DNA from 3 places in the Paenibacillus thiaminolyticus genome. Region 2 is predicted to be linked to each of the others. Evidence: predicted binding sites of a transcription regulator. Region 2 holds the regulator's gene; each other region holds the start of a gene.
What was found. The regulator NrdR, encoded in region 2, represses ribonucleotide reductase genes. The targets are predictions, from matches to a motif close to AACACNATATATNGTGTT.
Positions count from the first base shown of each region.

Region 1: the regulator NrdR is predicted to act here: its motif matches at 2,021-2,038, upstream of FLT43_RS07380 (adenosylcobalamin-dependent ribonucleoside-diphosphate reductase).
Region 3: the regulator NrdR is predicted to act here: its motif matches at 7,316-7,333, upstream of FLT43_RS24750 (anaerobic ribonucleoside triphosphate reductase).

Region 1 is NZ_CP041405.1:1,646,384-1,657,047, reverse strand. It holds gene FLT43_RS07385 (DEAD/DEAH box helicase) at 1-1,766, opposite strand, end outside; gene FLT43_RS07380 (adenosylcobalamin-dependent ribonucleoside-diphosphate reductase) at 2,124-4,712, shown strand; gene FLT43_RS07375 (IS3 family transposase) at 5,016-5,177, shown strand; gene FLT43_RS07370 (siderophore ABC transporter substrate-binding protein) at 5,425-6,438, shown strand; gene FLT43_RS07365 (ABC transporter permease) at 6,473-7,483, shown strand; gene FLT43_RS07360 (iron chelate uptake ABC transporter family permease subunit) at 7,480-8,544, shown strand; gene FLT43_RS07355 (iron ABC transporter ATP-binding protein) at 8,541-9,293, shown strand; gene FLT43_RS07350 (hypothetical protein) at 9,529-10,044, shown strand; gene FLT43_RS07345 (DUF1266 domain-containing protein) at 10,435-10,664, shown strand, end outside.
Region 2 is NZ_CP041405.1:1,872,721-1,883,384, forward strand. It holds gene FLT43_RS08480 (AraC family transcriptional regulator) at 1-380, opposite strand, end outside; gene FLT43_RS08485 (hypothetical protein) at 548-802, shown strand; tRNA gene FLT43_RS08490 (tRNA-Ala) at 859-933, shown strand; gene nrdR (transcriptional regulator NrdR) at 1,025-1,498, opposite strand; gene FLT43_RS08500 (alpha/beta-type small acid-soluble spore protein) at 1,621-1,842, shown strand; gene FLT43_RS08505 (lytic transglycosylase domain-containing protein) at 1,894-2,478, opposite strand; gene coaE (dephospho-CoA kinase) at 2,475-3,071, opposite strand; gene FLT43_RS08515 (MntP/YtaF family protein) at 3,102-3,812, opposite strand; gene mutM (DNA-formamidopyrimidine glycosylase) at 3,918-4,757, opposite strand; gene polA (DNA polymerase I) at 4,821-7,490, opposite strand; gene FLT43_RS08530 (hypothetical protein) at 7,787-8,104, opposite strand; gene phoU (phosphate signaling complex protein PhoU) at 8,523-9,182, opposite strand; gene pstB (phosphate ABC transporter ATP-binding protein PstB) at 9,201-10,001, opposite strand; gene pstA (phosphate ABC transporter permease PstA) at 10,014-10,664, opposite strand, start outside.
Region 3 is NZ_CP041405.1:5,559,957-5,570,620, reverse strand. It holds gene FLT43_RS24770 (hypothetical protein) at 1-63, opposite strand, end outside; gene FLT43_RS24765 (SwmB domain-containing protein) at 160-3,474, opposite strand; gene FLT43_RS24760 (AI-2E family transporter) at 3,705-4,775, opposite strand; gene nrdG (anaerobic ribonucleoside-triphosphate reductase activating protein) at 4,826-5,311, opposite strand; gene FLT43_RS24750 (anaerobic ribonucleoside triphosphate reductase) at 5,308-7,266, opposite strand; gene FLT43_RS24745 (hypothetical protein) at 7,501-7,716, opposite strand; gene FLT43_RS24740 (PRC-barrel domain-containing protein) at 7,743-8,240, opposite strand; gene FLT43_RS24735 (cysteine desulfurase family protein) at 8,357-9,520, opposite strand; gene cymR (cysteine metabolism transcriptional regulator CymR) at 9,540-9,959, opposite strand; gene FLT43_RS24725 (DivIVA domain-containing protein) at 10,248-10,517, shown strand.

The DNA of each region.
Region 1 (10,664 bases), 230 kb from region 2:
TGCTCGACATGATGGCGGATCTCGTCGTCGCTGCCCGCTTCGAGCAGAATGCGGGTCAGGCTCTTCTCCAGGGAGTCCTGCTTCTCGAACCGTTCCAGGATCATATCCAGCCGGCCGATGACCATTTCGAACATATTGATTTTTTCATGCAGCAGGTTCAAAATATGCTCCTCGATCGTGCCGCAGGTCGATAAATTGTAAATGCGCACATCGTTCGTCTGGCCGAGGCGGTGCACCCGCCCGATTCTCTGCTCGACGCGCATCGGGTTCCAGGGCAGGTCGAAATTGATCATATGGTGGCAAAATTGCAGATTGATGCCCTCCCCGCCGGCTTCGGTCGCGATCATCACCTGGGCCCGTCCGCGGAACAGGTCCATCATCCAGTCCTTCTTGCCCCGGTTCATGCCGCCGCTGTACGGCACCGCCACGATGCCGGCCTTACGGAAATATTGCATCAAATATTCCTGTGTCGCCCGGTATTCGGTGAACACGATCACCTTCTCATTCGATTGCCGGATAATGTCCATGGCGGCCTCCGCCTTCGTGTTGGACGTAATCGCTTTGATCAGATCGACGAGGTCCCAGATATGATCGCGGATCGGCGAGTCCTCTGGAAGCTTCTTGGCGAGGTTGACGAGAGTCAGGAAGACCGCGTCGCGGCTGGAGCAGACTTCCCGCTGCAGCGTAATGAGCGAGAACATGCTGCCGATATCGCGGCCGTTCATCTGGTACTGCTCCTTGATGAAGCGGGTGACTCCCTCGTACAAGGCCTGCTCGTCCGAGGACAGCGTCAAGGGAACGTTGCGGACGATTCGCCGCGTGAATTGCACGCTGCCCTCTCCTCGCCGATTGCGCACCATCACCTTGGACAGCTCGCCTTGAAGCTGGCCCTCGTTCTTCGGAAGGCGCTTGTCGGCGACGAAGTTGCTGCTGAATTCGCCCTGGGCCCCGAGCTGTCCGGGCTTCAGAAGGGTGATCAGATTATACAGCTCGTTCATATCGTTCTGGACCGGCGTTGCCGTCAGCAGCAGGCAATATTTTTTGCGTAAATGCTGAATGAACTGGTAGTTGGTCGTCTTGCGATTTTTGAGCTTATGCGCCTCGTCGACGATAAGCATGTCGTATTCCTGCTCCATCAGAATCGATTTATGCGGATCGCGCTTGGCGGTATCCATCGAGGCGACGACGATGTCGGATTGCCATTGATATTTTTTCTTCTGAGCCACCGCCGCGATGCCGAACTTGTGATGCAGCTCGCGCACCCATTGCAGCACCAGGGAGGCGGGGACGAGAATAAGCGCGCGCTTGACAAGCCCGCGAATCAAATATTCCTTCAGCACGAGCCCCGCTTCGATCGTCTTGCCGAGACCGACCTCATCCGCGAGAATCGCGCGGCCGCGCATCTCGTGAAGCACCTTTTTGGCGGTCTCTACTTGATGGGGGAGCGGTTCTACGTTCGTAATATGGGTCAGGCATTGCAACTCGTCGAACGCGTGAATGCGCCTGGCCTGCTCCGCCTCATAGGCAAGCTGGAACAGCGTCCAGTCATCCCATGGACCGTTCTTGTCGATGCGGGCCGACAGTTCCTCCAGCCAGCCGCGATCGGTCACGACAGACAGCGATCCAGGCATGGCACGCGACGAGAGCGGCCAGGAATTCGCCGCAGAGCGCATGATCGAGCCGCTAACCGGGGTGACCGGGCCGGCCGTCAGGGCTGATGGTTGCGTACCGGGAAGGCCATCATTCGGCTGCTGATGTCTGTTCATCCTCTCGACCTCCTCTATAAAGGTAGTATGGACGTTATTGCATGCTTTCATAACTGGCTGCAGGACGGAGATCGAGGAGCCTGCAAGAGGGGAGGGGGAGGGGGAGGTATGCCTTCTTCAGGAAAATGCAAGAGACAAAATAGAGAGCTTGCTAGAGAAAAACGAAGCATGGAGTTCCCCGGTTCTCATCCATTCGCTATAATTCCTTTTTTCTTATTAGAAATTCTATATGTGGTATAGTACAATGATTTTCGCACACAATATATTGTGGAAAATACATACATTGTACAATGCTTCAATTATCGTGTGCGGTGGTAATCATTCAAGTAGCGAGTAATATATAGGAGGTTGTGTTCTTTGAATACGGGGCATAAGCAGCGCTTGGAAGGCTTGAGCGAAAAAATATTTCTGGATCGGTACGCCTGGAAGGATGCAGACACGAACAACACCAAAGTAGGAGATGTCGTCCTGGTGCTGACCAAAGACGATCCGAAGTTCCCGGCGAAGGAAGTCGGAGAAGTGGTAGAGCGTAACGGCCGCTTCGTCTCTGTCAAGCTGAGAAGCGGAGAGGTGGTTCAATCCACGGTAGAGAAGCTGACCTTGACGATAGAGAAGACACCGGAAGAAATGTGGGATCGGCTGGCGGCTGCGATGGCATCGGTAGAACCAACCCCTGAAAAACAAAACGAATGGACGGAAAAATTCCGTTATATCTTAGATGACTGGAAGCTCGTTCCAGGGGGCCGCATCGCGGCCGGGGCCGGGGCGAGCGAGGAATTGACCCTCTTCAACTGCTACGTTATCCCATCGCCTAAGGATAGCCGCGGCGGTATTATGGAGACTTTGTCGGAGATGACCGAGATCATGGCCCGCGGCGGGGGCGTCGGGATCAACCTGTCGTCGCTTCGTCCGCGCCGCGCGATCGTGCGCGGGGTCAACGGTTCCTCCAGCGGCGCCGTCTCCTGGGGCGGATTGTTCAGCTATACGACCGGATTGATCGAGCAAGGGGGCAGCCGTCGCGGCGCGCTCATGCTGATGATGAACGACTGGCATCCGGATGTGGTCGATTTCATCACGGTGAAGCAGACAATGGGCCAGGTGACGAACGCCAATCTGTCCGTCTGCGTGAGCAACGGCTTCATGAAGGCGGTCAAGGAGGATCTGGATTGGGAATTGGTCTTCCCGGATACCTCCGATCCGGAATATGACGAGCTGTGGGATGGAGACCTTGATAAATGGAAGCAGGCCGGCAAGGCGGTCATTCCATACCGCACCGTCAAGGCACGCGAGGTCTGGCATACGATTATCGAGTCGGCGTGGAAATCGGCCGAGCCGGGCGTCGTGTTCATGGAATACTACAACCAGATGTCGAACAGCTGGTATTTCAACCCGATCATCTGTACGAATCCGTGCGGGGAGCAGGGCTTACCGGGATGGGGCGTCTGCAATCTGTCCGCGCTCAATCTGTCCAAGTTCTATGACGAGGAGAAGCATGATGTCGCGTGGGACGAACTGTCTACCGTGACGCGCTATGCGGTGCGCTTCCTGGACAACGTAATCGACAAGACCCCGTATCATTTCGAGGAAAATAAAGAGAACCAGCAGAACGAGCGCCGCGTCGGCCTTGGCTCGATGGGCTTAGCCGAGCTGATGATCAAGCTGGGCATCCGCTACGGCAGCCCGGAATCGCTGGAGTTCCTCGATAAGCTGTTCGGCTTCATCGCGCGCGAATCGTATCTCGCGTCGGCGGAGATCGCGGGCGAGAAGGGCGCGTTCCCGGCATTCGAGACGGAGCCGTATCTACAGAGCGGCTTCATGAAGAACATGCTGGAGGTGTACCCGGAAGTCGGGGAAGCGATTCGCCAGCAGGGCATGCGCAATGTGACCGTCATTACGCAAGCGCCGACGGGCAGCACCGGCACGATGGTCGGCACCTCGACCGGCATCGAGCCGTACTTCGCCTTCAAATATTTCCGGCAAAGCCGCCTCGGCTTCGACGAGCAGTTCGTGCCGATCGCGCAGGAATGGATGGACGCGCATCCGGGCCAGGAACTGCCGGATTACTTCATTACGGCGATGGCTCTGTCCGCCGAGGATCATATCCGCGCACAGGCGGCGATCCAGCGCTGGGTGGACAGCTCGATCTCGAAGACGGCGAACTGTCCGAACGACTTCACGGTAGAAGAGACGAAGCGGTTGTACGAGCTGGCCTTCGATCTCGGCTGCAAGGGCGTCACGATCTACCGCGACGGCAGCCGCGATGTTCAGGTTCTGTCGACCGACAAGGGAGACAACAAGGAAGACGGACAAGCTGACCAGACCGAAGCCGGGACTCCGGCAGAAGAGGAGGCGGCAGAAGCACCTGCTGTTCCGGTGGCCATGCAGACGGCATCGCCAAACAACCCGGCGGGCAGCAATGTGTACAAGCGCCGTCCGCAAGTACTGCGCGGCGCGACCTATAAGGTGAATACGCCATTCGGCATGGCTTATATTACGATTAACGATATGAACGGCATTCCGGGCGAGATTTTCTTGAACGTGGGCAAGGCCGGTTCCGATGTATTCGCGATGGCGGAAGCGCTCGGCCGCGTCTGCTCGCTGTTCCTTCGCTATGGCGATCATGGCAACAAGGTCGAGCTGCTCATCAAGCATCTGAAGGGCATCGGCGGATCCGGCGCGATCGGCTTCGGCGCCAACCGCGTCGAGTCGATTGCCGATGCGGTAGCCAAGGCGCTGGAGATTCACCAGCAGGAAGCGCTCGGACTCGGCGCCGAGACGGACCCGGCTCCGATCGCCGCGACGATCGAGGCTCCGGTCATTGGCCTGAAGGAGAGCGGCAGCGCATCCGCCTCGCGCGACCTGTGCCCATCCTGCGGCACCGCCTCGCTCCTGAACGTCGAGGGCTGCAAGACCTGCGCGAACTGCGGTTACAGCCGCTGCTCGTAGATAGACGATAGTCCCCCTGGATGGGGGGGTGATTTTGCATAACAGGTAAAGATTTTTGCCCAGTAAGTGAGAATAAATTCGTCATAAATATTGAGAAAAATGGATTTGCACAGCATGTTATATTTTTACGCATTAATGTATGTGGGTGCATGAACATTCAAAGTGTAAAACCAGCCTGTAGCGGCAGCATTTAAGCAGCTACAGGCTGGTTTCATGATCGGGATTATTGGGGTAGATTTGTGAGTTTAAGAACAAGTTGATCGATGAACGTTGAATGCGTTCCAAATCGGTCGTTCTCTAAGCATGAAAGGTTGTCCTTACGACAACGTCGTTGCTGAAGCCACATTTAATATCATGAAAACGGAGTTCATTAACCAGTTGAACTTTCATAGCCTTCAGCATCTGAAACTGGAGTTGAATGATTATGCGAATGGGTACAATTCACGTAACACTGGGCTCATATAGCCTAGTGTTCCATGAATTTATTTAAGCTGTCAAAAAGTAGTTGACAATATATTTTGAATTGATATACTAAATTTAATATTGAAATTGATAATCATTATCGTTGTTGTTTTTGTATTGTCGCTGTGCACTATAGTGAAATAGAGATAATTATTATTTAAGTCGCGCATAAAAACATACATAGGTAATAATTTCATCAATTCAATAATCTGTTTGCCTATAAAGCTTATATAAGGGGAGAGTATGGGAAATGGGGAAATTTAAGTTAACTGTTTTTTTAGCAATTTTTGTGTTGATGTTGGCAGCTTGCTCAAATCCAAGTAATGAAAATGGTAAAACTGAAACGAATGGGCAAGAAAATCATTCTACTGAAGCTTCAACGGTTGAAATCACTGATGCTCATGGAACGGTTACTGTTCCTGTAAACCCGAAGAAGGTAATTGCTTTGGATAGTAGAACTTTTGAAACTTTAGCTGATTGGAAAATTGAATTAGTGGCTGTACCAAAAGATGTAATGCCTGCGGATTCATCATATGTAAAGGATGATTCGGTTCAAAATATTGGAAATCACCGCGAACCAAATCTTGAAATTATAGCAGCTGCAGACCCTGATCTTGTAATTATCGGTCAAAGATTTGGTAACTATTATGAAGATATGAAAAAATTAGTGCCAAATGCAGCTGTTATCGATCTTAATTTTGACGTTTCTGAGAAAACTGATAAACCTGGGGAAAACTTAGTAAATGGACTTAAAAATTCTACAATTACTTTAGGACAAATTTTTGATAAAAATGAAGAAGCTAAACAATTGGTAGCTGATTTTGATAAAGCTGTCGAAGATGCTAAGTCTGCATATGATGGAACGGGCACTGTTATGAGTGTTGTAGTTTCTGGTGGAAATATTGGTTTTTCAGCTCCTCATTCTGGACGTGTTTGGGGACCAATGTATGAAATTTTCGGATGGACTCCAGCATTAGAAGTTGACGGTTCTTCTTCAGATCATCAAGGGGATGAAGTTTCTGTTGAAGCCATTGCACAAAGTAATCCTGATTGGATTTTTGTACTGGATCGTGATGCTGCAATATCTGCTTCAACTGATTCAGTACCTGCTCAGGATGTTATTGATAATTCACCTGCTCTTCAAAACGTAACTGCTGTATCTAAAGGACAGATCGTTTATGCACCAAATGACACTTACACAAATGAATCAATCCAAACCTATATAGAGTTATTTAAGAACCTTGCAAATACTTTAGCTAAGTAGTCTAAAGGAGTATAACATAGTGCTGAAAAAGACAATACAAAAAATTTCCGGGGTTGAGAAAAATTCTCAACCCCAGCTTTATAACCACAATAAGCTATGGACAAAACCATTTATATTAGCGATTATAGTTGTTATTATTTTAGGAATTATATCCCTATTTACTGGAGTTTATGATATACGCGGACAAGAGGATGGAATGGATATGTTTTTCATAACTCGTGTTCCAAGAACCGCTGCATTAATGCTTACTGGAGCTGCCATGGCCATGGCAGGACTCGTAATGCAACTTATTACACAGAATCGTTTAGTTGAACCTACCACAACAGGAACTATTGAATGGGCGGGTTTGGGACTTCTTGTTGTTTACTTATTATTTCCTGCACCAACGTTAGTTCTAAGAATGACTGGTGCAATTGTTTTTTCTTTTATAGGAACTATGATTTTCTTTTTCTTTTTAAGAAGAGTTAAACTCCGTTCGTCTTTAATTGTCCCAATTATTGGACTGATGCTTGGAGCAGTCATTTCTGCAGTGTCCACTTTTATTGGACTCCTTTTTCAAATGACGCAAAATATTGAATCTTGGTTTGTAGGTTCTTTTGCGGCAGTTCAAGTTGGAAGATATGAATATTTATGGATAATTGTTGTAGTTACTTTTCTTATTTTTATTTATGCTAATAGACTGACTTTAGCTGGACTAGGGGAAGATGTTGCCACAAGTCTTGGAGTAAATTACAATAGGATCGTTCTTTTGGGTACGGGTCTTATTTCTTTTGCAGTTGGAATTGTTGCAGCTGTCATTGGAAACTTACCTTTTCTAGGTTTAATAGTACCTAATATTGTTTCCATGTTTAGGGGAGATGATCTTAGAAGTAATTTGCCTTGGGTATGTGTGATAGGAATGGGTACTATAACGGTTTGTGACATCATTTCTCGAACAATTATAATGCCTTTTGAAGTACCTGTTTCTTTAATACTTGGAACAGTGGGGGCAGTCGTATTTATTGCTATTTTATTGAGACAAAGAAAACCAAGGAGGCTAAGATGAACGCATTGGAATATAGAAATAATGAAAATGTCGTAATCGATTCTAGCCTTCATAATGAGAATAGATCAGCTAGAGCTTTTCGTTCTAAGAAAGAAGAAAAACGTTATTGGATTTTGCTGATCACATTGATTGTTTTGGGCATTCTTTCTTCATATGGACTTTTAATTTATAACAATCCAGTTCCGGTAGATTCCCCTTCTTTTATCCCAGTTGTTAAAAGAAGGATGGTAGCTCTTGTTGCCATGATTATTGCTGCGATTTGTCAGAGTTTGTCGACTGTTGCTTTCCAATCGATTACGAATAATAGGATTATAACCCCTTCACTTTTAGGCTTTGAATCACTTTACTCATCAATTCATACGAGTACCATATTTTTCTTTGGCGCTAGTGCATTGATAAATTTTAGTGGTACTGGACCATTTGTATTTCAAGTTATTGTTATGGTCTTGATGAGTTTGATACTTTATGGATGGTTGCTTTCTGGAAAGTATGGAAATTTGCAACTTATGCTTTTGGTTGGAATTATTATTGGAGCAGGGCTGAATTCTGTGTCAACTTTTATGAGAAGACTTCTTGCGCCGTCTGAGTTTGATATTTTACAGGCAAGATTGTTTGGTTCTGTCAATAATGCGGATTCTGAATATTTTCCTATTGTAATTCCACTGGTAATCATTGTAGCATTATTACTTCTTGCTAATTCTAAAAATTTAAATGTATTGTCACTTGGAAAGGATGTCTCTACTTCTTTTGGAGTTAAACATCAATCTAGTATCATTTATACGCTTATATTAGTTTCTGTTTTGATGTCAATTTCAACAGCTTTGATTGGACCGCTTACTTTCTATGGATTTTTAGTTGCAACGTTGAGTTATCAAGCAGCGCCAACCTATGATCATAGATATATTTTTCCAATGGCTCTTGCTATAGGGTTTTTGATAATAACGGGTGCATATTTTTTAATGTATCATGTATTCAATGCTCAAGGCGTAGTTTCCGTTATTATTGAATTATTTGGTGGAATCATATTTTTAATCGCAGTTTTAAGGAAGAGGGCTCTATGATAAAGATCGATAATGTTAGAAAATGGTATACTGATAAGGTGAAAATAGGACCTTTGAATATTGAAATACCAAAAGCTGGTCTTACCTCTTTAATTGGACCAAATGGTGCTGGAAAGTCTACGACACTTTTGATGATTGGAAGACTTTTGAATATGGACGAAGGCCAAATTCGGGTAGCAAATATGGATGTTTCTGAATCTAAATCCAAAGACTTAGCAAAAATTTTGACTATATTACGACAAGAAAATCATTTTGTAACTAGGCTTACTATTAGACAACTCGTTGGATTTGGACGATTTCCTTATTCAAAGGGAAGATTAACTAAAGAAGATGAGGCTATTATTTCAAAATATATCGATTTTTTAGACTTGACTGATCTAGAAAATAGATATTTAGATGAGCTTTCTGGTGGTCAAAGGCAAAGGGCATATGTAGCAATGGTTTTGTGCCAAGAGACTGAATATGTACTTTTGGACGAGCCTTTGAACAATCTTGATATTGCTCGTTCTGTTCAAATGATGGAGCATTTGAGGCATGCAGCTAATGAATTCGGAAGAACAATTCTGACTGTTATGCATGATATAAATTTTGCAGCCAAATATTCTGATCGAATTTGTGCCATGAAAGATGGACAAATTGCCACTTTTGGAACAGTAGAAGAGGTTATGGATCCAGAAGTTTTAACAGATATTTTTGAAACGAAAATAGAAATTATCGATGGTCCTTATGGGCCAATAGCGATTTATTAGTATTGATCTTATTTTGAAATGCAGGATGGCAAGATGACGCAAATTCATGCGAATCAGGAATATCCGAGTGGGGATCTAAATTTGCTGAGAGAGATAGAAGAACGATACGGATCCGAGCTGAGGAACGGTGGGATGGCTGTCGGCGCATTCGATGGCGATACGCTTGTCGGATTCGGAGAGCAAAGGAAGCAAATAAAGTAAATAAAGTAACATACACGGAGGGTGAAGTGATGCTATGAGAGATATAAAGTTGTACAATGTAATATTTCCGATTTGGTTCATCATGTTTTATCCGCCGATCATTCTCGTTACGTTGGCAGGCAACTTCATCATCGACTCGCTCGTCCTCCTCGCTTCCGCGTATGCATTCGGTCTCGTATCAGCGGATCAAACATTGGGGCTTATTTATAAAAAGACCATATGGAAAGTGTGGGGCTTCGGATTTCTTGCCGATTTTATCGGAGCCCTGTTCTTATTTTCCTTGCTGCTGCTGGAAGGAATGCAGGTGCTGCCTCGGGAAGCGATCTCAGCGGTTGCTTATAATCCTTTTCACAATATATCCGGCTTGATGCTCGTCATTATCGCGATGTTCATCTCTTCTTCTATCATATTTATCCTGAATTACAAGTTCACATTTAAAAAGCATATTGCGAATCCTGCACAGAGACTGAAAGTATGCTTGGCAATCGCGATTGTTACGACACCATGGACGTTCTTGATCCCGACCCAATGGTTCTATAGAGGGCTGTAAATGAACATCGATACCCGAAAAGAGGGCATCTTTCTGCTATGGGTCCACATAGTCTGTCATAAGTATAAACTGTACAAGGTTGAAAGAAAGGTTTAGTATAGCCTACTCCTTCGTATATAAAGAAGTAATCAACTACAAAGTTGACAATGGAAAAAATCAAATATCCCAGCATTTAATTCATCTCGTCTTAGAAAGTGGGATCTATAATAGTGGATTTTTCTTATGTCTGTACTCTCATTTCTTTTTTTGATTTTATAATCTTAAGAAATCGAAGAAAATATTTTCTCAGTTGGTAGTTGAAACCAAAAACTATTATGCTACAATATCATGGGGGATTTTGTTAAATCATTAATGGTGGCCAAATAACAACATCGAGAGGAACGTGATGGTTTGAAGACTTTTCTAATTATTGTGGGAATTATTGCGGCGATTGTGATTTTACTTATCGTTGGTTTGATTACAGCGAGCAAGCGAATTGAGAAAAAGAATAAAAAATCGCAAGTAGAAATGGAGACGGCTAACTCTTTACCGAAGGAGAAACAGCATTTGCTTGCCTACGGTGCCAATCTCTCTCTTTACCGGTCTGAGTCGCCACGGATACTGCAAGTGAAGGTAGATTC
Region 2 (10,664 bases):
GTGAACTGTATGCCCTGTTCCCGGAACGGGCGAAGCAAGTCATGGTCATAACGCATCTCCATGGCCAGCATCCCGGGATCGAACATATGAACGTCAATGACCAGATGATCCGTCTCAAAGGCGCGATGCAGGTCCTGTCCATTGATGAGGATAATATCTCCCGCCTGAAGCTGATACTTTATACCATTGATCACACAAAATCCTGTCCCGCCCCGGATATAATTAATCTCCAATTCGCGATGCCAATGGAGCCGTTGAAAGCTTGGACTCACGCCTTCCGTCGTCGATACGAGGTACGGCATGGGCGTAGGCCAGCACACCGGATCAGGCATGATGGCCTTCGGCTTTTCCTGGGGTTCCGTATATACATTCCGATCCATTCAAGCTTCACCTCTCAATGGAAACGTTCTCTTTCTATTACAACAAAAAAAAGGAAATTCCGCAAAGAAAAACATTTCGCGTCCTGTACACAAATAAATTGACAAAGACAATAAAAAGACATTAAGATGTAAAATGCAAAAAACTAAAGGGAGCAGGTGACCTACCCGTGAACTACCAACCGATTGTAAAGGAAAAGACGTTAATTGAGCGCAACGATGAAGACAACCTGTATCAAGTCAAAGTGAAATTGCAGGATGGCACTCAATGCCGCGTCATCTACAACAAAGGAGCAATTACCATCAGCCGCTTGCTCTCCATTCCTTGTCCCGTATGCAGAAAAGACTTCATTTGCTTATGTCTGAACCGCTTCGCGGAACAAATTGACAGCCAAGTCCATCTATCCGACATGCTCGCTGAGTAAATGAAATAAATCCTGTTGCAATTCGAGACATGTGGTGGTATAATGTAACAGGTAACGGGGCATTAGTTCAGGGGGAGAACGCTTCACTGGCAGTGAAGAGGTCAGCGGTTCGAATCCGCTATGCTCCACCATCATAGCTACACTCGAGAACATCTGGATGAAGATGTTCTTTTTGTTTTGTCTACACAAAAGAACCCGCAAGGGTTCTAAGATGCGGGTTCTTCATGAGTGCTCCCCTAATGAATTTTTGGACAGCAAGTGAGTCAGTTCCTTCATGAACATATTGATATCCTTGAATTGGCGGTAGACGGAAGCAAATCGCACATATGCCACCTCATCGACCGGATACAATTGCTCCATCACCCGCTCGCCGATAATGCGGCTCTCTACTTCGGCATGAGCGGTATTCCGGAGCTGCTTCTCCACTTCGGACGCTATCATCTCCAGCCGTTCTACCGAGACCGGCCTTTTCTCACAAGCCCGAATCAGGCCTCGCAGCATCTTGTCGCGGCTGAACTCCTCGCGGCTTCCATCCTTCTTAATGACAATAAGCGGCGTCTCCTCCACCATTTCGAAGGTCGTGAACCGGCGGCTGCACAGCTCACACTCCCTTCTCCTCCGGATGGATTTATTATCATTCGCAGGCCGGGAATCCAGCACTTTCGTTCCAAGATGGGCACAAAAAGGACATTTCAAATGGTGTTCCTCCTTTCTTCCCGATCTAACTCGGATGTTATAGAAAATACCAGTCGTTACCTGTAATGAACTTAGCGAGAATGCACACAATACAATTACCAACCGCAAGGAGGTGAATAGATATGAGCCAAAACAACCGTTCCAGCAACAACCTGGTTGTACCTCAAGCAACTGCAGCTCTCGAGCAAATGAAGTTCGAGATCGCTCAAGAATTGGGCATTGCCATTCCGCAAGACGGATACTATGGCAACATGGCAACCCGTGACACCGGCTCGATCGGGGGATACATCACGAAGCGCCTGGTACAAATCGCGGAGCAACAACTAGCAGGTCAATTCAAATAAGGCATTGCGAGCATCGGAGCAAGCCGGTAACCCGGCTTGTCCGATGCTTATTCATTTGATCCCATAGACATCCTTATACTTATCATAATAATGGATCACGCGCTGTACGTACAGCTTCGTTTCCCCATATGGAATCTGCTGCTTCACGGTCTCGAACCGTCCGTCCCACGTCTTGTTGCGGAGCCATTTGCTCACATTGCCCGGACCGGCGTTGTATGCAGCGATCGCCGCAATCCAGTTCCCATTGAACTGCTTATGCAGCGATTGCAAGTACCAGGTTCCGATATGAATGTTCGGATCAATCTCGTACTTCAATTCCTCCATCGTCCAATGCGAATCAAGCTTGAGCTGATCCATCGCCCATGAGGCCGTCTCCGGCATCAGCTGCATGACTCCAATGGCGCCCTTCCTGGACTCTTGTCCAGCCTGGTAATTCGTCTCTACCCGAATGATGGCCGCGACGAGCAGCGGATCAATCTGGTACTTACCCGCATGCTTCCGAATCTCATCCTCATATGGAATCGGATACATCCAGCGGCCCAGCCATTGCGATTGTACGAATATGATAAATAGAAACCCGAGAAAGAGGACGAGCAAAAAACGTTTTTTCCGCATCAGATTCATGATTCGGTTCATAGCAAGCCTTTCTGAAGCCAGAACTGTTCAACCTGCTGCCGAGTCTCTTCCATTCCCTTGCTGTTGTCGATGACGTAATCCGCCCGTTCCCGCTTCTTCTCAATATCCCACTGGGAGAGAAGCCGCTCGGACGCTTCCGCTTCAGTTAAGCCGTCCCGCCGCATCAAGCGCTCCAATTGGATCGCTCGCGGGACGTAGACGACCACGATCTCCTCGAACCGATCAGTCAAGCCGGACTCGTATAGCAGCGGCACATCCACCACGACTAGCGATTGCGGATGCTCCTCCTCAAGCCGGCGCATCTGCGTCATCATCTCCTGCCGGATGGCGGGGTGGGTAATCTCCTCAAGCGCCTTCCGCTTGGCGGCATCGGAAAATACAACGTTTCCAAGCCGCTTGCGATCAAGCGATCCGTCCGGCAACAGCATGTCCGCTCCGAACCGGTCAGCGATCTGATCTAACGCGGGACTGCCAGGAAGCACGATCTCCCTGGCAATCCGGTCAGCATCAACAAGCAGAGCGCCCCGTTCCACGAGCAGACGGGAGACGGTGCTTTTCCCCGACGCAATGCCGCCGGTTAATCCGATGTTCATGCCTTCACCTCATTTATTTGCCTGCTTACATTAAGATATCAATTTTAGCATCCCCATCAACATTAACAACAAACCTGGCAGGAATGATATTCTCTTAATCCAGCGCTGGTGCGAGAACTTCATTCCCAGATGCATGCCTGCCCGCAAAAAGGCGCCGCTAAATAAGGCGATCACAATTGCCGTCAGCAACGACGGATAGCCAAGCAAGGATGCCCCGATCCCTGCGCCGAACGCATCAAGCGACAAGGCAGCTCCGAGCCATGCCGCTTCGGCGGCGCTAATGCTTCCCGAGCGATCAATATCGGCAGCCGAGGGCGTCTTCAATATTTGAATGACTAATCCGAGACGGCGCAGCTGGATGCGAATGAGCGGCTTCGATTCCGCCCGGCCAATCCATTCCTTCAGGTCCTGGGGAGGAATCTGCTTCATACCATCGCTCCGGCTTCGGCCCGCTTCCGATGCATCCTCCTTCTTGCGAAGCAGCTGAATGATTGCCCAAGCCCCGATCGTAATCAGGATAATCGAGCCGGTCCATTGCGCTGCAGCCGGAGATACGTACCTTACCAGGAGCCCTCCGGCCTGCATCGACAGCCAGATGAACACTCCGGAGCATATCGAAATGATTACGATCGAAAATATCGGGATACGCACACGGCGCAGACCGTAAGTTATTCCGACTCCGAAGCTGTCAAGGCTCAGCGCAAAAGCCAAGACGAACATGGACGCTGCTTGCATTAGCATCACATTTCCCTCCCCTGCTCGGCGAGAACAGGCCCGCGCGTCAGCGCAGGCTTCCCGCCGGTATACCCCATCATATGGGCAAAAGCGGAGAGGGGTGAATGCTAATTAGCGCGTTTGGGAATGCTTCTGGCAGCGCGGGCAGTAATGCGTGCCCCTGCCTCCAACAACGCTCTTTTCAATGATTTGTCCGCAGCGGATGCACGGCTCGCCCTGACGACCGTACATTTGAAGCTGATGCTGGAACATGCCCATCTCGCCCTGACCGTTGACATACGATTTGATCGAGGAGCCTCCGGCCTCGACCGCATCGGTCAATGTGGCCACAATTGCTTCGTGCAAGCGGACGCATTCCGCTTCGGTCAGCTCGTCCGCCGGCCGCAGCGGATGAATGCCAGCCCGGAACAATGCTTCATCCACATAGATATTCCCGATGCCAACCACGACATGCTGATTGAGAAGCACCGGCTTAATGAAGCTGCGGCGCTTGCGCAGCAAAGCGGTCAGCACATCGGGTGTGAACTCTTCCGAGAGCGGCTCCACCCCCAGCTTCTGCAGCGGCGGCATGCTCCATTCCTCATCACGCCGGAATAGATGCATCGTGCCGAACTGGCGCACGTCCTTATACCTTAGTTCGCTGCCATCCGTCAGATGGAAGATAACGTGAGTATGCTTCTCCACCGGCTCCCCCGCCTGGAACACGCCATAGCGCCCTTCCATCCGCAGATGGGACACCAGCGTAAGCCCGTCCAGCAAAATGCGGAGGAACTTGCCCCGCCGCTCTACCTGTTCGATCGTATGTCCGCTCAATGCGTCGCAAAACTCTTCTATATTCGCTGGACGCTGGATGATGCGGGGGAGCGTAACGGTCACGCGCTCAATCGTTTTTCCCGCCACCAGCGTATTTAATGTCCTTTTGACAGTCTCCACTTCCGGCAATTCCGGCATGTCAATCACCTCTCGTTGTCCATTATACCGAATATTGTCCTCCTGCGGAGCACTGGTCTTGATTTACTTCGCTTCGTACCAATTGCCGCCAGAGCTGACATCGGCCCGAAGCGGCACATCGAGCTTCAAAGCCGCTTCCATCACTTCCGGCACCAGCTTCTTCATCGTGTCCACTTCATCCTCCGGCACCTCGAATACCAATTCATCGTGCACCTGAAGCAGCATCCGGCTCTTCAAGCCCAGTTCCTTCAGCTTGGCATCCATCTGGACCATCGCCAGCTTGATAATATCGGCGGCGGTGCCCTGGATCGGCGTATTCATCGCCGTCCGTTCCGCGAACGAACGAAGATTGTAGTTCGATGCGTTAATATCCTTGAGGTAACGTCTGCGCTCGAGAAGCGTCGTGACATAACCGTCCTTGCGAGCCTGCTTGACGATATCATCCATATATTGACGGACGCCTCGGAACACATGGAAATACTGATCGATGAACGCGGCAGCTTCCTTGCGCGTAATATGCAGGTTCTGAGACAACCCGTAGTCGCTGATGCCGTATACGATACCGAAGTTGACGGCCTTTGCCTGCCGGCGCATATTGGCATCCACCTGATCGGCGGCGACGCCGAATACGTCCATCGCGGTCTTCGTATGAATGTCCATATCGTGGATGAACGCTTCCTTCAGCTTGTCATCCCCAGAGATATGGGCCAGAACGCGCAGCTCGATCTGGGAATAGTCCGCCGCGACAATATGCCAGCCCGGCTCCGAAGGCACGAACGCCTGACGGATTTGCCGCCCTTCCTCAAGCCGGATCGGAATGTTCTGAAGATTCGGATACTGGCTGCTCAAGCGGCCCGTCGCCGCAATGGTCTGACGGTAATAAGTATGAACCTTGCCCGTACTCTCGCGCACTTCCTTCAGCAGCCCTTCAATATAGGTGGACTGCAGCTTCGTCATCTGCCGGTAGAGCAAGATGAGGGGGATAATATCATGGTACGGCTCCAGCTTCTCCAGCACCTCGGCATCGGTCGAATATCCCGTCTTTGTCTTCTTAACAACCGGCAAGCCCAGCTTATCGAACAGAATCTCGCCCAACTGCTTCGGCGAACCGATATTGAACTCGGTGCCGGCGAGATCATAAATGCGCGCCATCGTCTCCTCGATCTGCTGCTTGAAGTTCGTTCCCAAATCGTGAAGACTTTGCTTGTTCACCCGAATGCCCGTTTTCTCCATCTGTGCCAGCACCTTGGAGAGCGGCAGCTCCAGATCATAATAGAGCCGGTTCATCTCCTGCTCTTGCAACGCCTTCTCCATCACCGGCTTCAGAAGCCGGACGAGCTTCGCTTTGCGAGCCGCATGCTCTGCGACAACCGCCTTTTCCGGCACCTTGAACTTGGCGCCTTTGCCGTAGACGGCGTCATTGTCCGGAGAGGGCGGCAGCCCGTACTTCACCGCGACAGACTGCAGCGTAGCCGAAGCATCCTCCGGATTGAGGAGATAGGCTGCGAGATGGACGTCGAAGACAGAGCCCTCCAGCGGAACTCCCGCCCAATGAAGAACCAGATCGTTATAGTGAAGATCGAAGCCGCTTTTTGGACGTTGCCCGTCTCCCAGCCATGTCCGCAGTTCGGCCGCCTCTTTGCTCTGCAGTTCATCTGCCGTTACATACCAGCTCTCTTCCTCTGTCCCGACAAGCAGGCCGATGAGCTCAGCTTGATGCGGATTGTCGCCATGGGCTTCCACAATCAGCACGTCTGCGGCGGCGAGCATCTCATTCAGCCCGTCCCATCCGCTTTCTCCGGCCATACGGACATGGAGACGCTCCGCAGTGAGCGATTCATCGACGGCCGCAGGCTCGGCATCTCCGCCGACACCGGCTTTTTCAAGCCGCTCGATAACAGATCTGAACTCAAGCTTGCGGAGCGCCGGCAACGTCTCTGCTTGCAAGCCGTCGAACTTCATCTGTTCCGGCGGCAGATCGAGCGGAACCTCCCGGAAAATCGTGGCCAGCCGCTTGCTCATCCGGGCATCTTCCGCATGATTGACCAGATTCTCCTTCATCTTGCCCTTCAGCTCGTCTACATGCTCCAGCACGCTCTCGACGCTAGGATACTGATGCAGCAGCTTCAGTGCCGTCTTCTCTCCAATTCCCGGAACGCCCGGGATATTATCAGAGGTGTCTCCCATCAATCCTTTCAGATCGATAATCTGTTCCGGCTTCAAGCCGTACTTCTCCTCTATCTCGGCCGGCGTGTACTTCTCCACCTCCGTCACGCCCTTGCGCGTAAGCAGCACGGACACATGTCCGGAAGCAAGCTGAAGCATGTCCTTGTCCCCGGTGACGACGAACATCGGCTGTCCCGCTTCATCCGCCTGACGGGTCATCGTGCCGATGATGTCATCCGCCTCGTAGCCCGCCATCTCGAAATGGGCGATGCCCATCGCCGTCAGCAGCTCCTTCAACAGCGGGAACTGCTCGGACAGCTCAGGCGGCGTTTTTTCCCGGCCTCCCTTATAGTCCTGATAGTCTCCGTGGCGGAACGTCTCCTTGCCCGCGTCAAACGCGACCAGCATATGAGTCGGCTGCTCCTCCTCCAAAATGCGAAGCAGCATCTGCGTAAAGCCGAATACGGCGTTGGTATGCAATCCTTGTGAGTTCGTCAATGGTGGCATCGCAAAAAAAGCACGGTAAATAATGCTATTGCCGTCGATTACGATCCATTTTTCTTTCATTAATAAACACCTCAATCCCGTCTCATGTTTTCATGATAGCATAGCGTGAACCCGAATAGGAAATCGAATATGAACGCGGCCCGAAGATCGGATGCCGAATGGAATTCACTTACATAAATTGCATCTCCCAGCGGGTCAGATTGGTCCATCAGCGCCCTTGTAGTCGATATCCCAATGAGTCAGGTGCACAACCGTCAGCGTCCTTATAATCAATCTCCCAACGAGTCAGAAGCAACGATTACCACCCATATAACACTCCTCCATTGATACAAGTCTACTGTTCTAGTTATTCCCCTCTACGCAACCTGCGGAATGGGGATACCGGGCATAAGACCGTTACAGATCCGAACTGGCACAGTTTCCTGCGTCGAAGGGATAATGAGCATAAGGCGCGGCTGAGACGAGTTCGGTTCGCCTTCCTGCGCTGAAGGGATAATAAGCGTAAGGCGCGGCTGATACGTATTCGATTCGCCTTCCTGCGCCGAAGGGATAATAAGCGTAAGGCGCAAATGATACGTATTGGATTCGCCTTCCTCTGCCGAAGGGATAATGAGCATAAGGCACGGCTGATACGAATTCGGTTCGTCTTCCTGCGCCGAAGGGATAATGAGCATAAGGCGCCACTGATACGTATTCGATTCGCCTTCCTGCGCTGAAGGGATAATAAGCGTAAGGCGCGGCTGATACGTATTCGATTCGCCTTCCTGCGCCGAAGGGATAATAAGCGTAAGGCGCGGCTGATACGTATTCGATTCGCGATTCGCCTTCCTGCGCCGAAGGGATAATGAGTATAAGGCGCTCTAGATGTGATAAAGGGTTCGCTTGGCTGACCCCAAGGATAGGCAGCTTAAGGCAATGCAGAAGCCGGTTCTGTGCGTATTCCTGCGTAAAAAGGAGAGTCAAAACCATGGACAGAGCAGATACGGATTCATTTCGTTTTTCCGGATCAACTGGGATTCTCAGCATAAGACGGAGCAAATATGAAAACCGCCCGGATTCTGCTCCGGACGGTTCCAGCAAGAGGGTATCCATTCAACTATTTAGATCAGGACGTTCATTGGTGACGAGGTAGACGACCGACTCGCCGATATTGGTGGCATGGTCCGCAATCCGTTCGATATAGCGGCCGACGAAGGTGAGCAGCATCGCCTGAGAGGCGTTATGCGGATTTTCGAGCACGTAGCTGAGCAGTTCACGGAATATTTGGCTGTACAGCTGGTCGACGTGATCATCGTCCTTCGCCATTTTGTAGGCCAGATCGATATCTTCCTGCACATAGGCCCGAATCGAATCGGTAATCATGTGCTGGACAATCTCCGCCATGCGCGGCAGGTCGATGAGCGGCTTCATCAGCGTCTGACCTTCTATCCGCAGCACGACCTTGGCGATATCGATGGACAGATCGCCCATCCGTTCCAGATCGCTGGAAATGCGGAAGGCGACAAGGATGCGCCGCAGATCTTTGGCGACCGGCTGCTGCGTCAAAATCAGCTTCGATCCCAGCTCCATAATCGTATCCTCCATCCGGTTCAGATGCGGATCCTCGCTAATGATTGCCCGGGCGCGCTCCGCGTCCATTGTTTTCAACGATTCTATCGATTCGAACAGCGCGCGCTCCACATGGCTGCCCATTTGTTCGAGCAGGCGGCTGAGCTCATCCAACCCCAGATCGAATTCCCTGCGCTTAATCATCCTGGTTTCCTCTCCTTTTTAGCCGAAGCGTCCCGTAATATAATCTTCCGTCCGCTTGTCGCTCGGATTGGAGAACAGCGTCTCCGTCTGATCGAACTCAACCACTTCCCCATTGAGGAAAAAGACGGTCTGATCCGACACGCGGGCGGCTTGATGCATATTGTGCGTAACCATGACAATCGTATAGTGATGCTTCAGTTCCTGTACCAGTTCCTCGATCTTCAGCGTCGAGATCGGATCCAGCGCGGATGTCGCTTCATCCATCAGCAGAATCTCGGGGTTCACCGCCAACGCGCGCGCGATACAGAGGCGCTGCTGCTGCCCCCCGGACAGACTGAATGCCGACCGCTTCAAATAATCCTTCACTTCATCCCACAGCACGGCGGAACGGAGGCTCTGCTCAACGATCTCATCCAGCTTCGCCTTGTTGCGAATGCCATGAAGCCGCGGGCCATAGGCAATATTGTCATATATCGATTTCGGAAAAGGATTCGGCTGCTGGAAGACCATTCCTACTTTTTTGCGAAGCGTCTCCACATCGACTTCATTGCTATAAATATTGGTGCCGGCAATCTCTACCCGCCCCTCAATACGCGTGCCGGCAATCATGTCGTTCATCCGGTTCAGCGTCCGCAGCAGCGTCGACTTGCCGCAGCCGGAAGGGCCGATGAACGCGGTGACTGCCTTCTCAGGGATCGTCATCGTCACATTCTTGAGCGCATGGTAGGTGCCGTAGTACAAATTCAGGCTGTCTATATTGATAATTGTGTTCAAATTCGTCGCGGATGCCGTATTCGTCGTTATCGCCGCCGTCGTCATACGATCGTCTCCTTATCTGTTTTTCTGATATTTATTGCGCAGCAGCACGGCTGACAGGTTCATCAGGATGAGCAGTACAAGCAGCACGATGATGCCCGCTGCGGCCAATTCATGGAATGCCAGCTGCGGCCGCGATACCCAGTTGAAAATCTGGATCGGCATAACGGTGAACTGATCCAAAATGCTGTTCGGAAGAAAGGCGACGAACGTCAAGGCGCCGATCATAACCAGCGGGGCCGTCTCGCCGATCGCCCGGGACAATGCCAGGATGACGCCGGTCAGAATGCCGGAGATGGCTGATGGCATGACCGAACGGGAGACCGTCTGCCATTTGGTCGCGCCGAGCGCGAACGAAGCGTCGCGCCGCATCTTCGGAACAGCCCGAATCGCCTCTTGGGAGGATACGATAATAATCGGCAGCACGAGCAAGGTCATCGTGAGCGCTCCTGAGAGCAGGCTGCGGTCAAGCGACATGCCGCGCACGAAAATCGTCAGCCCGAGAATCCCGTATACGATGGACGGAACGCCCGCCAAAGTACTGATATTCAGCTGAATGAACCGGGTAAGGGCGTTCTTCTGTGCGTATTCTTCCAGATAAATGGCCGCTCCTACGCCAAGGATGAATGAGATGGGCGCCATAATGAGCACCATATATATGGATCC
Region 3 (10,664 bases), 2.9 Mb from region 2:
CCACATCTCCGACCCGGAGCCGCCCCGGAGCCGATTCCTTTGCTCCCGCCATCGCTCCCCCATATAAAAAGAGCCCCCTGCCGAAGCTCCTCTCCTCGGCAGGGGGCCGGGGGGCCGCCCATTGGCGCGCTGCAGGCATGCCCAATGGGCTTCGCCCAGCTATCCCAAATATTGAATCTGCTGCAGCATCCGCTTCAGCATCGCGGCCGCTTGCGCCCGCGTCGCCGTTCCCTTCGGATCGAAGGTGGACGACGTCATGCCCTTCACGATGCCGCTCGTCACCGCTTTGCCGACCCCGGTCACGGCATAGCGCCCGATCTGATCGCGGTCCTTGAACTTGTTCAAGGCCGCCGGATCGGCGGTGACGGCATAGCCGGCGTAATCCATGGCGCGCACCAGCATGAGAGCCATCTGCTCGCGGTTGATCGACTCGTTCGGCCGGAAGGTCCGATCCTCGAAGCCGCCGATAATGCCGGCCTTCGTCGCGGCGCCGATATAAGGCGCCAGCTTGCTGGACGTGCTCACGTCACGGTACCCGGCGGCGGCGCTTGGATCGCCCTGCAGTCCGAGCGAGCGGGCGAGCAGCGTCGCGAACTGGGCGCGCGTGATGTTCGCGTTCGGCGCGAAGGCGGTGGAACTGACGCCTTCAATAATATATTTAGAAGCCAGCTCGCGGATCGCTTCCCGCGCCCAATGGCTTCGAATATCTTGGAAATCCTTGCTGCGGTCCATCATCGCGACCGCTTGATTGCCTTTGAACAGGAAGCCGAACACCGTCACTCCGGCTCCCTGCTTCATCACCGTCGGCACGAAGCCCGCCTTCGCCAGGGCAGCATCGTAGCGGACAGCCGAAGCGTTGCCGCTATCGACATATCCAGTCGTCCGCACCTTGTACTCGAGCTGTGCTTCAAGCGCCCGCGGGCTGGTCGAACCGGCGAAGGTAGAAGCGTAGAAGTCGACCGGCTGGACGCGGATATTCGCCCCTGTCGCCTGAAGATAGCTCGTGAGCGCATTCGCGTCCGCCCCACCCGCCTTCTCCGCTTGCAGGAGCAGATAGGCCGCGCTGCCGCCCCATTCGCGCTCCAGCCGGCCGAAGTCGAGCTCGCGAAGCGGCACCGAGTACAGGATGTCGCCATACCGAATCGAGAAGACGGCATCGTTCGCTTTACTATACACATCCTTCAGCGCGGACAGCGGAACGGCTACCATCGCCGCAGGCTCGGAGGCCGGCACCTCGAATGCCAGATGGTTGCGCGTGCCGTTATGCATAACATAATCGAATGAGGACTTCAACTTGCTGGCTGGCAGCGTATACTGTCTGACGGATTGGCCGTAACGGGAACGATCGGATGAGGTCTCCGCCGCCGAACTGGACAACAGATACCATCCGCTGTCAAGGAACCAGTCATGCGAAGCAGGCTGAATGTCGCCGGGCCGCACCGAACCGTCCGTCTCATTCGCGGCCGCCGCGTTGGCGAACGATGAGACCGCATTGCCGTTCAGATCCCGCAGCGGATTCGTCCCCGGCGAATAGGAGACCGTTACAGCGCTGTACGGGTTCACGCTCTCATCGAGCGCCAGCGTCACCTTGTCGCCCTTGACAGAGGCGCTCTTCACTCGCATGCTGGCATGGTCTGCCTGCACGGAGAACTGGGATGACGCCGGGGCCGGCGATTCCCGCAGCTTCTCCGAGAAGTTCAGCGTCACGGTTGCGCCCTTGACCGAGGCGCTGCGCAGCACCGGCGCCTCGTTGTCCGTCTTGTTCGCGACCTTAGCCAACGTGAAGGCGGCGGCCGCATTGCCGGACAGATCCGTCAGACGGGGATCGGCAGGCGCATAGGATACGGTCACCTCATCATGATCGGAGACGCTGGAATCGAGCGCCAGCTCCACGGCGTTCCCCCGGATCTGAACGGTCTGGACATAGCGTGCCGTCCGGTTCACCAGCACCGAATAATGGCTGCGATGCGGCACTTGATCCGCCGCTAGCCCTTCATTATATACAAGCCGCAGCACGCTGCCGTTCACTTCGGCCGCTTCCAGCACCGGCGGCTTCGTATCGTTCACGTTGCGTACATACTGCTCGCTGATGACAGGCACCGGATTGCCGGCCCGATCCTGCAGCGGGTAGCGGTCGGGCGCATACCGGATCTTCACGACCTGGCCATTCGTGATGAGGTGAAGCAGCGACAGCGTCACCTTGCGCCCATCCTGAGAGATGCGGGTGACGGCTCTCGTCTTGCCGTCCACCCGGACGGTGAACTGATCTGCGGCCTTGGACGATACCGCATCAAGCTCTTTGTTGAATTCGAAGACGATCTGCGTCCCCTTGGCCGTCACCTGCTGCAGCTTCGGCAGCGTGGCATCCGTCGTATCGCTGACTGGGGTCCGATCGAGCGCAGCCGCGGCATTGCCGGCAGCGTCCTGAATATTCCGGTCCTTGCCCGGCGTATAGCTGATTCGCACGACTTGACCGTAGGCGATCCCGCTCTTCAGCTTCACGTCGACGGCGCTGCCCGCTACCGCCACATTCGCGATGCTCCGCGAATCTCCATTAACCGTAACGGAGAAGCGGGATTCCGGCGGAACCGATGCGGGGTCAAGCGCCTCGTTATAGGTCAGCCGAATCGTGTCGGCATTCTGCATTGAAGCCGATAACAGCACCGGCGCCGTCACGTCCTGCTTGCCCGTCATGAACCGCCAGACGTTGTCCCCCTGCAGGCCGGGATAAGCCTGTTTGCTTCCATTGCGCAAGGCACCTGCCGTAATTTCCACGATATATTCCGTATCCGGCTTCATATCCAGCACCGGATCAATCGTAATCATCCTTGTTCCGTCCCCGCCGATCCGGTTCGATGAGGCAGAGATCGCCTCATACACCTTGCCGTCATTGGCGGTTCTAATGAGAATGCTGCCTTCTGATTTCCATACCGGTTCATTGAACGTAAGCGCCAGATTCGCATCGACGCGCACATCCTTCTGTCCACGGGCGGGCGCTAACTGCTCCAGCACCGGAATGCCCTGCTCCGCCTTCGTCGTGAACGACCACACCGCCGGATCATAAATGCCAAGAAATTCCCCATGCTCGCTCGTGAAGGCGCCATAGTCGACCTGCACCGTATAAGTTGTGCGATAATCCAGCTTGACCGAAGGCGTAATGATCGCCTTGGTCTGCTTATCGTCGAGCCGGAGCTGATCGCTGTCCACGGCAATCGTCTCCACGGCTTCGCCGCTTCGCTTCTTGATCGTAATATGTCCCTTGCCCTTGCTTACCGCCTCGCGGAACGCCATACTCAGCTGCGGCTGAATATCAATGTCTTCCGAGCCGGAACTCGGCGTTACAGAATCAACGGTAATGATGTGCCAGGCTTGGTCTGCGCGAGCAATTTCGTCGGGCGACTGCGCCAAGGCCGTGCTGATGGACAGCTCCATCGCCATTGCCGCCGTGAGTAAGACGGCCAATGCTCTTTTCACGTGTGAACCCCTCCTTTGGTCCAACGGACCGATGTATCCTTGCGGATATGCCGTACGACGGTGCTCCTTCGCCGCATCCACTTTCTTTAACGCAAGTGGCGCATCATTTGTTTTTCGCCAGAGAGAAGCGTCAACAAATCACATCTTAGGTAGGGGGTCAAAAGTTCGGCTGGAGCTTGTTCATTGCCAGCGAATCTTCTTAATTGCTGCTATAGTCATCCCGACTTCGGTCACACCGTTTTGCGGCGCACGTAATAGGCGAACACATGGGACAAGACGACTTTGAGCGCGGCAAACACCGGCACGGCCAGAATCATTCCGATGATGCCGGCAAGCCGCTCTCCGACGAGCAGGGCAAAAATAATCGAGAGCGGATGCATATGCAGCGTCCGGCCAACCACCTGGGGCGAAATAATGTTCCCTTCGAGAATTTGACAGATGGTATTGACGGTAATGACGAAAATCATCATCTTCAAAGACATGGTCGAAGCGACGATCAGTGCGGGAGCCGCTCCGAAATAAGGACCGAGATACGGAATGATGTTGAAAATGGCCACGAACAGGGCCAGCAGCAGCGCATATGGCAGTCCAATCAGCCAATAACCGACATAAGCCAGCACCCCGATAATGGCGCAGACGAGGACTTGCCCCCGGATATAGCTGCCGATCGCATTATCGATTTCTTTGAGCATCATGACCATGTGCTTGCGGTGAGTCTTCGGCACATAGGCAATAACCGTCCTTTCGAAGACGTTGAAGTCTTTCAATATATAGAAAATCAAAAAAGGCACGATAAGCGCCATCATGAGGATGTTAAGCGTAGCGCCGAGGTTGTTCATAAATTCGGTGATGACCTTCCCCACCCGCTTCTCCATGCCGTAAATCCAATCGTTCAGACTGCTTCGGACCGACATGGGCATCAGAGACGACTCGCTAAGGCCATCCATCAGTTCCTCGGCCTTCGCATTCAAGTGGGGCATCTGCTCATTCAATTCCTCCAGTTGCTTCATAATCATCGGAATCATATTGACGAGCAGCACGGTGACACAGGCGATGAATACCGCATAAATGAGCAGCACCGCCATCGAACGGGGAACTTTGCGTTCGCACAGCATATTGACGACCGGATTAAGCACGTAGGCGATAATCATCGCGATGAGGAATGGGGCAAGCACCGATTTCACAATCCCGTACACATTGCCCAGAAGCGGCTTCAACAAGTATAAGAGGTACAGGATGAACAGGGCGAGCAGAACATATACGCCATTGACGAACAGCTTGTTTTTCCAAAAACGCTCCACTGTATTCCACACTCCGTTCGGACGAGCATCGTACAGTAAAGTATGTGTAGCTAAACGAAAATTAACTCGTCAGGCTGGCCATTCCTCATTTTCCAGATGCGCTGATTATCGCTCCCGCGGAAGCGGAGGCCAGGGCGGCGGCGCTCAATCAGGAACCTGCCGTCCACCAGCACATCCGTCAGCTGCAGCAGCTTCCGCTGATCCCGGGTTCCGTCCTGCAGCAGCTCCTCCACCGTATATCCGGTGTAGCACCAGACCGTCCGGCCCGCTTCCTTCGCGATGCGGGCCAGCTTCGCAAGCGCACGGGCCTGCAGGAACGGTTCGCCTCCCGATAAGGTGAGATCGGTCAGCGGATTGGAGAGCACATCGGCCGCCACCGCCTCGACGCTCATCAGCGTGCCGGCGTCGCTGCGCCAGGAGCTTGGATTATGGCATCCCGGACAGCGGTGGGGACAGCCGCTGACGAACACGACCGTCCTTAGCCCTTCGCCGTCCACGACACTGTCATGCACAATCGACATCACCCGCAAGCTCATCGATGCTTCACCCGCTCGGTCTCCTCCGTCCGCTTGGCCGAATTCCATTTGCTCATATCGCCGACCAGATAACCGGTAATGCGGCGAATGCGCTCAATGTCATCATCGGTACCGCCGCAGACGGGGCATCCATCCTCGATCGTGTCCTGGTGGCCGCAGCAGCGGCAGCGATCAACCGGATGGTTCATCGATCCGTAGCCGATCCCGTTCTCTGCCATGGCACGCACAATCCGATCGAGCGCTTGCGGGTTCGCTTTGGCGCTGCCGTCCAGCTCGACATATGTAATATGACCGGCATTGCACAAGGCATGGTACGGCCCTTCGATGCGGATTTTGTCATACGCCTTGATCGGATAATAGACCGGAACATGAAATGAATTCGTATAGTAATCACGATCGGTAATTCCCCGAAGGCGGCCGAAATCATCCCGATCGCGCTTCGTGAATTTGCCGGACAGCCCTTCTGCCGGGGTCGCGATAAGCGAATAGTTCATCCCGTTAGATGCCACAGCTTCATCCATCCGGCGGCGCATATGGGCCACAATGTCAAGACCAAGCTGGCGTGCCTCCTCGGATTGGCCGTGATGGGAGCCGGTCAGGGCGACAAGCGCCTCGGCCAGCCCGATGAAGCCGACGCTGAGCGTGCCCTGCTTCAATACGTCACGCAGTTCGTCCTCCGGCTGAAGCCGCTCGCTGCCGCGCCAGACGCCCTGCTGCATCAGGAAGGCGAAATCGCGGGCCCGCTTCCGTGCTTGATACTCATAGCGAGCGGCCAGCTGTCTCACGGCAATGTCCAGCATATCGTCCAGCAGGCTGAAAAAAGCTTCCTTCGTGCGGGCGAGCAGCGCGATCCGGACCAGATTAAGTGACGTAAAGGACAGATTGCCGCGCCCCTGCGGCGTCGACGGGCCGTTCACATTGGCCATGACCCGGGTGCGGCAGCCCATATAACAGACCTCGCTCTCTGGCGTTCCGTCGTCATGCTCCTTGTTGAAGGGCGCGTCCAGGAAGGCGAAGTTCGGGAACAGCCGCTCCGCCGTCGTCGCCAGCGCCAGCTCGTACAGATCGCGGTTCGGATCTTGCTCTCCGAAGTTGACGCCTGTTTTTACTTTGAAGATCTGAATCGGAAAGATCGGTGTCTCTCCCTTGCCCAAGCCCGCTCTCGTCGCCATCAGCAGCTGTCTGACGAGCATGCGCCCTTCACGCGACGTATCGGTCCCGTAATTGATGGAAATGAACGGAACTTGTCCCCCGCCGCGCGAATGCATCGAATTGGCGTTATGGACGAAGGCTTCGCATGCCTGGTACACGTCGCGCTCCGTCAGCCGCCAAGCTTCCTGTTCCCGGTCGAGCTCCGGCTGCAGCGGCAGCGATTCAAGGTAGGCCAGATGGCGCCGGAACGTCTTGCCTACATACGGGGCAAGATCGTAATCGAAGGCGGGATACGCTTGTCCGCCATGCTGCTGGTTCTGATTCGCCTGCAAAATGATCGAGGCCAGAGCGAGCGCGCTCTTGATATCCTGCGGCTCCCGCATATGGCCGTGGCCGGTATTGAAGCCCCGCTTCAGCAATTGTCCAAGCGGGATTTGGCAGCAGGTCGTCGTTCCGTACGCATAGAAATCAAGATCGTGAGGATACAACAGATTATCCTCGATCGCTTCCCGCGCTTCCGGAGCGAGCAAATAATTCATCGCATACCAACGTGAGCATTCGCTGGCCATCTTGCTCATGATGCCCATCGGAGATCGGCCGTCCACATTCGCATTCTCCCGCATCAGATCCGAATCGCTGTCCCGTACAATCTCGTGCAGCGACCCCGTCAGCGGATGATTGTCCGGCAGCGTGCCGCCATCCCCCTTCCGGGCGCTCCCCCAGGATGCCCAAGGCATCGGTCCGGCACCTCCCGCACTCTCTTCGGCAACGTTCGCATCGCGCAATCGCGGCATGATCGTCATCGCTACTCCACCCTTTCATATCATCTCTATTGATATTTCAACACCCTAAAACACTATATGTAGTATGGTTGTTTTGAAAAAGACACAATATGTATTATCTACAAATGAGGAAGCTTGCAATATGAGATCTGTCACACAGCCCGGCGGCCGCCGGAACGGCAAAAAGCGTCCATGCACCGCCCGGGGGCAGCATGAACGCTTTTGTTCGCTTTATTCCGATATGTGTCCATTCCGTTATGAAGAAGCATGCGCTTCCGGATAGGGTGGGGTCATAAATTCATCGCCAAAAAATAAATCGTCGAGCGAGCTCAACGTTCCGTCTTCTTCCACCTGGAACACCGACATTTTATCGCCGTTAACGGTCAACTCGATAAAGCATCCCCAGCAGTAGAACTGGTGGGCGCCAATTTTCCCGATATCTTTGGAATTGCAATTCGGGCATCGCATCATCGTTCTTCACCATTCCGTCCATTAGACTAATTTGATTGCGCGCTTGCGCTTCCGCTCTCTTCCACGACGATTACATCGGTGCCCCATTTCAAGCGGCTCATTCCTTCAATCTGCCGTCTTCCTTCCAGAAGGTCCGCAAGCAGGCCGTCTGAAATTTCCAGACCTGTTATCTGGTTATCCATATTGGGCTGAAAATAAACATCGGCGACCCATCCGAGCTGGGAGCCTTCCGAAGTCATGACCGGCAATCCTTTCAATGCAGCCTCTCCCGACAGAAATGCCCGTTCCAGCGAGGCGCTGGCCTTCATCTGCACGGCTTCGCCGCTCGCAATCATGACCGCGTCATCCCCGAATGCGGTCACATCCTTCCACTGTACCAGCATATCCTGCTTACGGACGCGGCTGACAAGCTGAAGATGGGTAATCTCCCATTCGGGGGTGATGCAGATATCTTTCACTTTGGATATTTGCTTGCCCGTACCGATATCGAACACAGGCAGGCCGATCAGCTCCAGCAACTTCATTCCGGGACCCTCCTTCGGTTCATGGCACATACGGCTTCGCCGCACGGGCGCGCCTGTCCGCCGATAGCGCTCCACTCGCCGCGGGTCCCGCCCCTCGATGATGTCTAGCGGACTCCTTAATTTCTACTACGGACGCGATTGGCGATGGTTGCAATTTGTTGCGACACAATATCGGCTTGCTCTATAGTATTGCCCAATCCGAAGCTGAATCTAACGGCGGTGCTCGTGCGAAGCTCGGACAGCTTCATCGCTTCGAGCACATGCGACACTTCCAAGGAACCGGATGTGCAAGCGGAGCCGCTGGCCGCCATAATGCCTGCGAGATCAAGATTCATCAGCAGCGTCTCTGTCGGAACGTCCAACACGCTCACATTAAGAATGTGAGGCAGATGGTGCTCCGGATGCCCATTGTACGCGACCCGTTCTCCCAGTGCGGACACCAGCTTCGACCAGAGCGAAGCCCTCACTTGTGTGGTCAGGCGCACCTTGTCCTCCCGTTCATTCTCCGCGATGCGAAGCGCGGCTGCGAAGCCCGCGATTCCGGCCACATTCTCCGTCCCCGCCCGGCGCTTCCGCTCCTGATTGCCCCCGTGAAGCATCGGCTCCCATTCCGTCCCTTGACGGATATACAAGCAGCCGACTCCCTTCGGCCCATTGATCTTGTGGGCGGAGAAGCTGGCCATGTCGACCGGCCAATCCTGCAGCTGGAACGGCAGGAATCCGAGCGCCTGAACGGCGTCGGTATGCATCACAATCCCCTGCTCGCGCACCATCTGGCCGATCTCGCGAATCGGCTGCAGCGTACCCACCTCGTTGTTGCCCGTCATGACGCTCACCAGGCAAGTATTCGGCCGGAGCGCCTCCTGAATGCGCTCCGGCGCGACGAGACCCGTCTCGTCCGGCGCGACGTAGGTCACTTCCACGCCGAATTGCTCCACATAACGGCAAGCGTGGAGCACCGCATGATGCTCCACTTCCGTAGTTACGACATGAGGCGGACGTTCCCGTCCGTGCTTCAGCCAGGCGGTATGGACAACGCCGAACAACGCCGCGTTATCGCTCTCCGTCCCGCCGCTTGTAAAGACAAGCTCCTGCGGCCGGCAGCCGAGCCGCTCCGCCACGCTGTCCCGCGCCCGGGTCAAGGCCGCTGTCGCTTCGCGGCCGGCGGCGTGAACGCTGGAGGCATTGCCATACACGTCCCGCATGACCGCGATCATCGCTTCCGCCGCCTCCGGATGAAGCGGCGTCGTCGCGGCATGATCGAAATAAATTCGTTCCATTTCGCTTCCCTCGCGATCGTCAAATATAGAACATATAGCTTTCCTGCACGTTCTCATCCTTGTACGAGATCAGATCCGCAAGCGTTGTCGAATCGAGCACCGTGGCGATGCTGTCGCGAATACGAAGCCACAGATCGCGCTTGGCCGGATCATCCTCTTCCGTGAAGTCGACCGGAGAGATTGGACCTTCCAGCACGCGAATAATTTCGCCTGCCGTGACCTGCTCCGGGCTCTCCGGCAATATATATCCGCCGTAGGCTCCCCGTATGCTCTTAACCAAGCCCGCATTGCGGAGCGGCGCAATTAATTGTTCAAGATAATGCTCGGAGAGATTGTTCTTCTCCGCGATGCTCTTCAAGGAAGTCGGGCCTTCGCCGTAGCTCCTGGCCAGCTCCATCATAATCGTCAGCCCGTAACGGCCCTTCGTTGATATTTTCATTATTACACCTCATTTATTGGTTGTTCCTGTCCAATTCAATGTATTCCGATTAAGGCACCCCGTATATCGTAACATAACTATCTCCGTTATGGACAATAATCTGACAGGCTATTCGGATTTTATGAAGAACTTTCGCACAAAGTTCATTGGAAAAATAGGGGGATCTTGCAGAATAAGAGCGGGCCCGTAATTCCATCTTCAGCTCCCGGACCCAATTTCGATTATAATGTTCATAATGGAACATTCGACCATAACGCGCAGAACCGTGGAGGAAAGGAATGATGCTCTATGATAAATGATAAATTAGCGGCCTTGCGCCCGACGGAACTTGGAGTCCGGTTCACTCCGCTAGATATACATAACCAAGAATTTGACCGCACGTTTCGCGGGTATGACGAAGATCAGGTTAACGAGTACTTGGACCTGATTATCAAGGATTACCAGACCTATAACCAAATCATCCAAGAGCTGCAAGCGCAGATCGCTGATCTGCTGTATGAAGACGCTCCTGACACGTCTGAGCCTGACATATATTATGCAGCGCATTCGGGAGCTTGAAATTTACTCTTTCGGGAGAACAAAAGATTAGCGGGAAGGAAAGTTTCACGGCAAAGCGGCCCATACTAGAAACATGCAGGCTGCGCTTTGTGAATCGTTATTTTCCCCCATCTATTTCAACCGGTATGTTACAATAGAGTGATACTA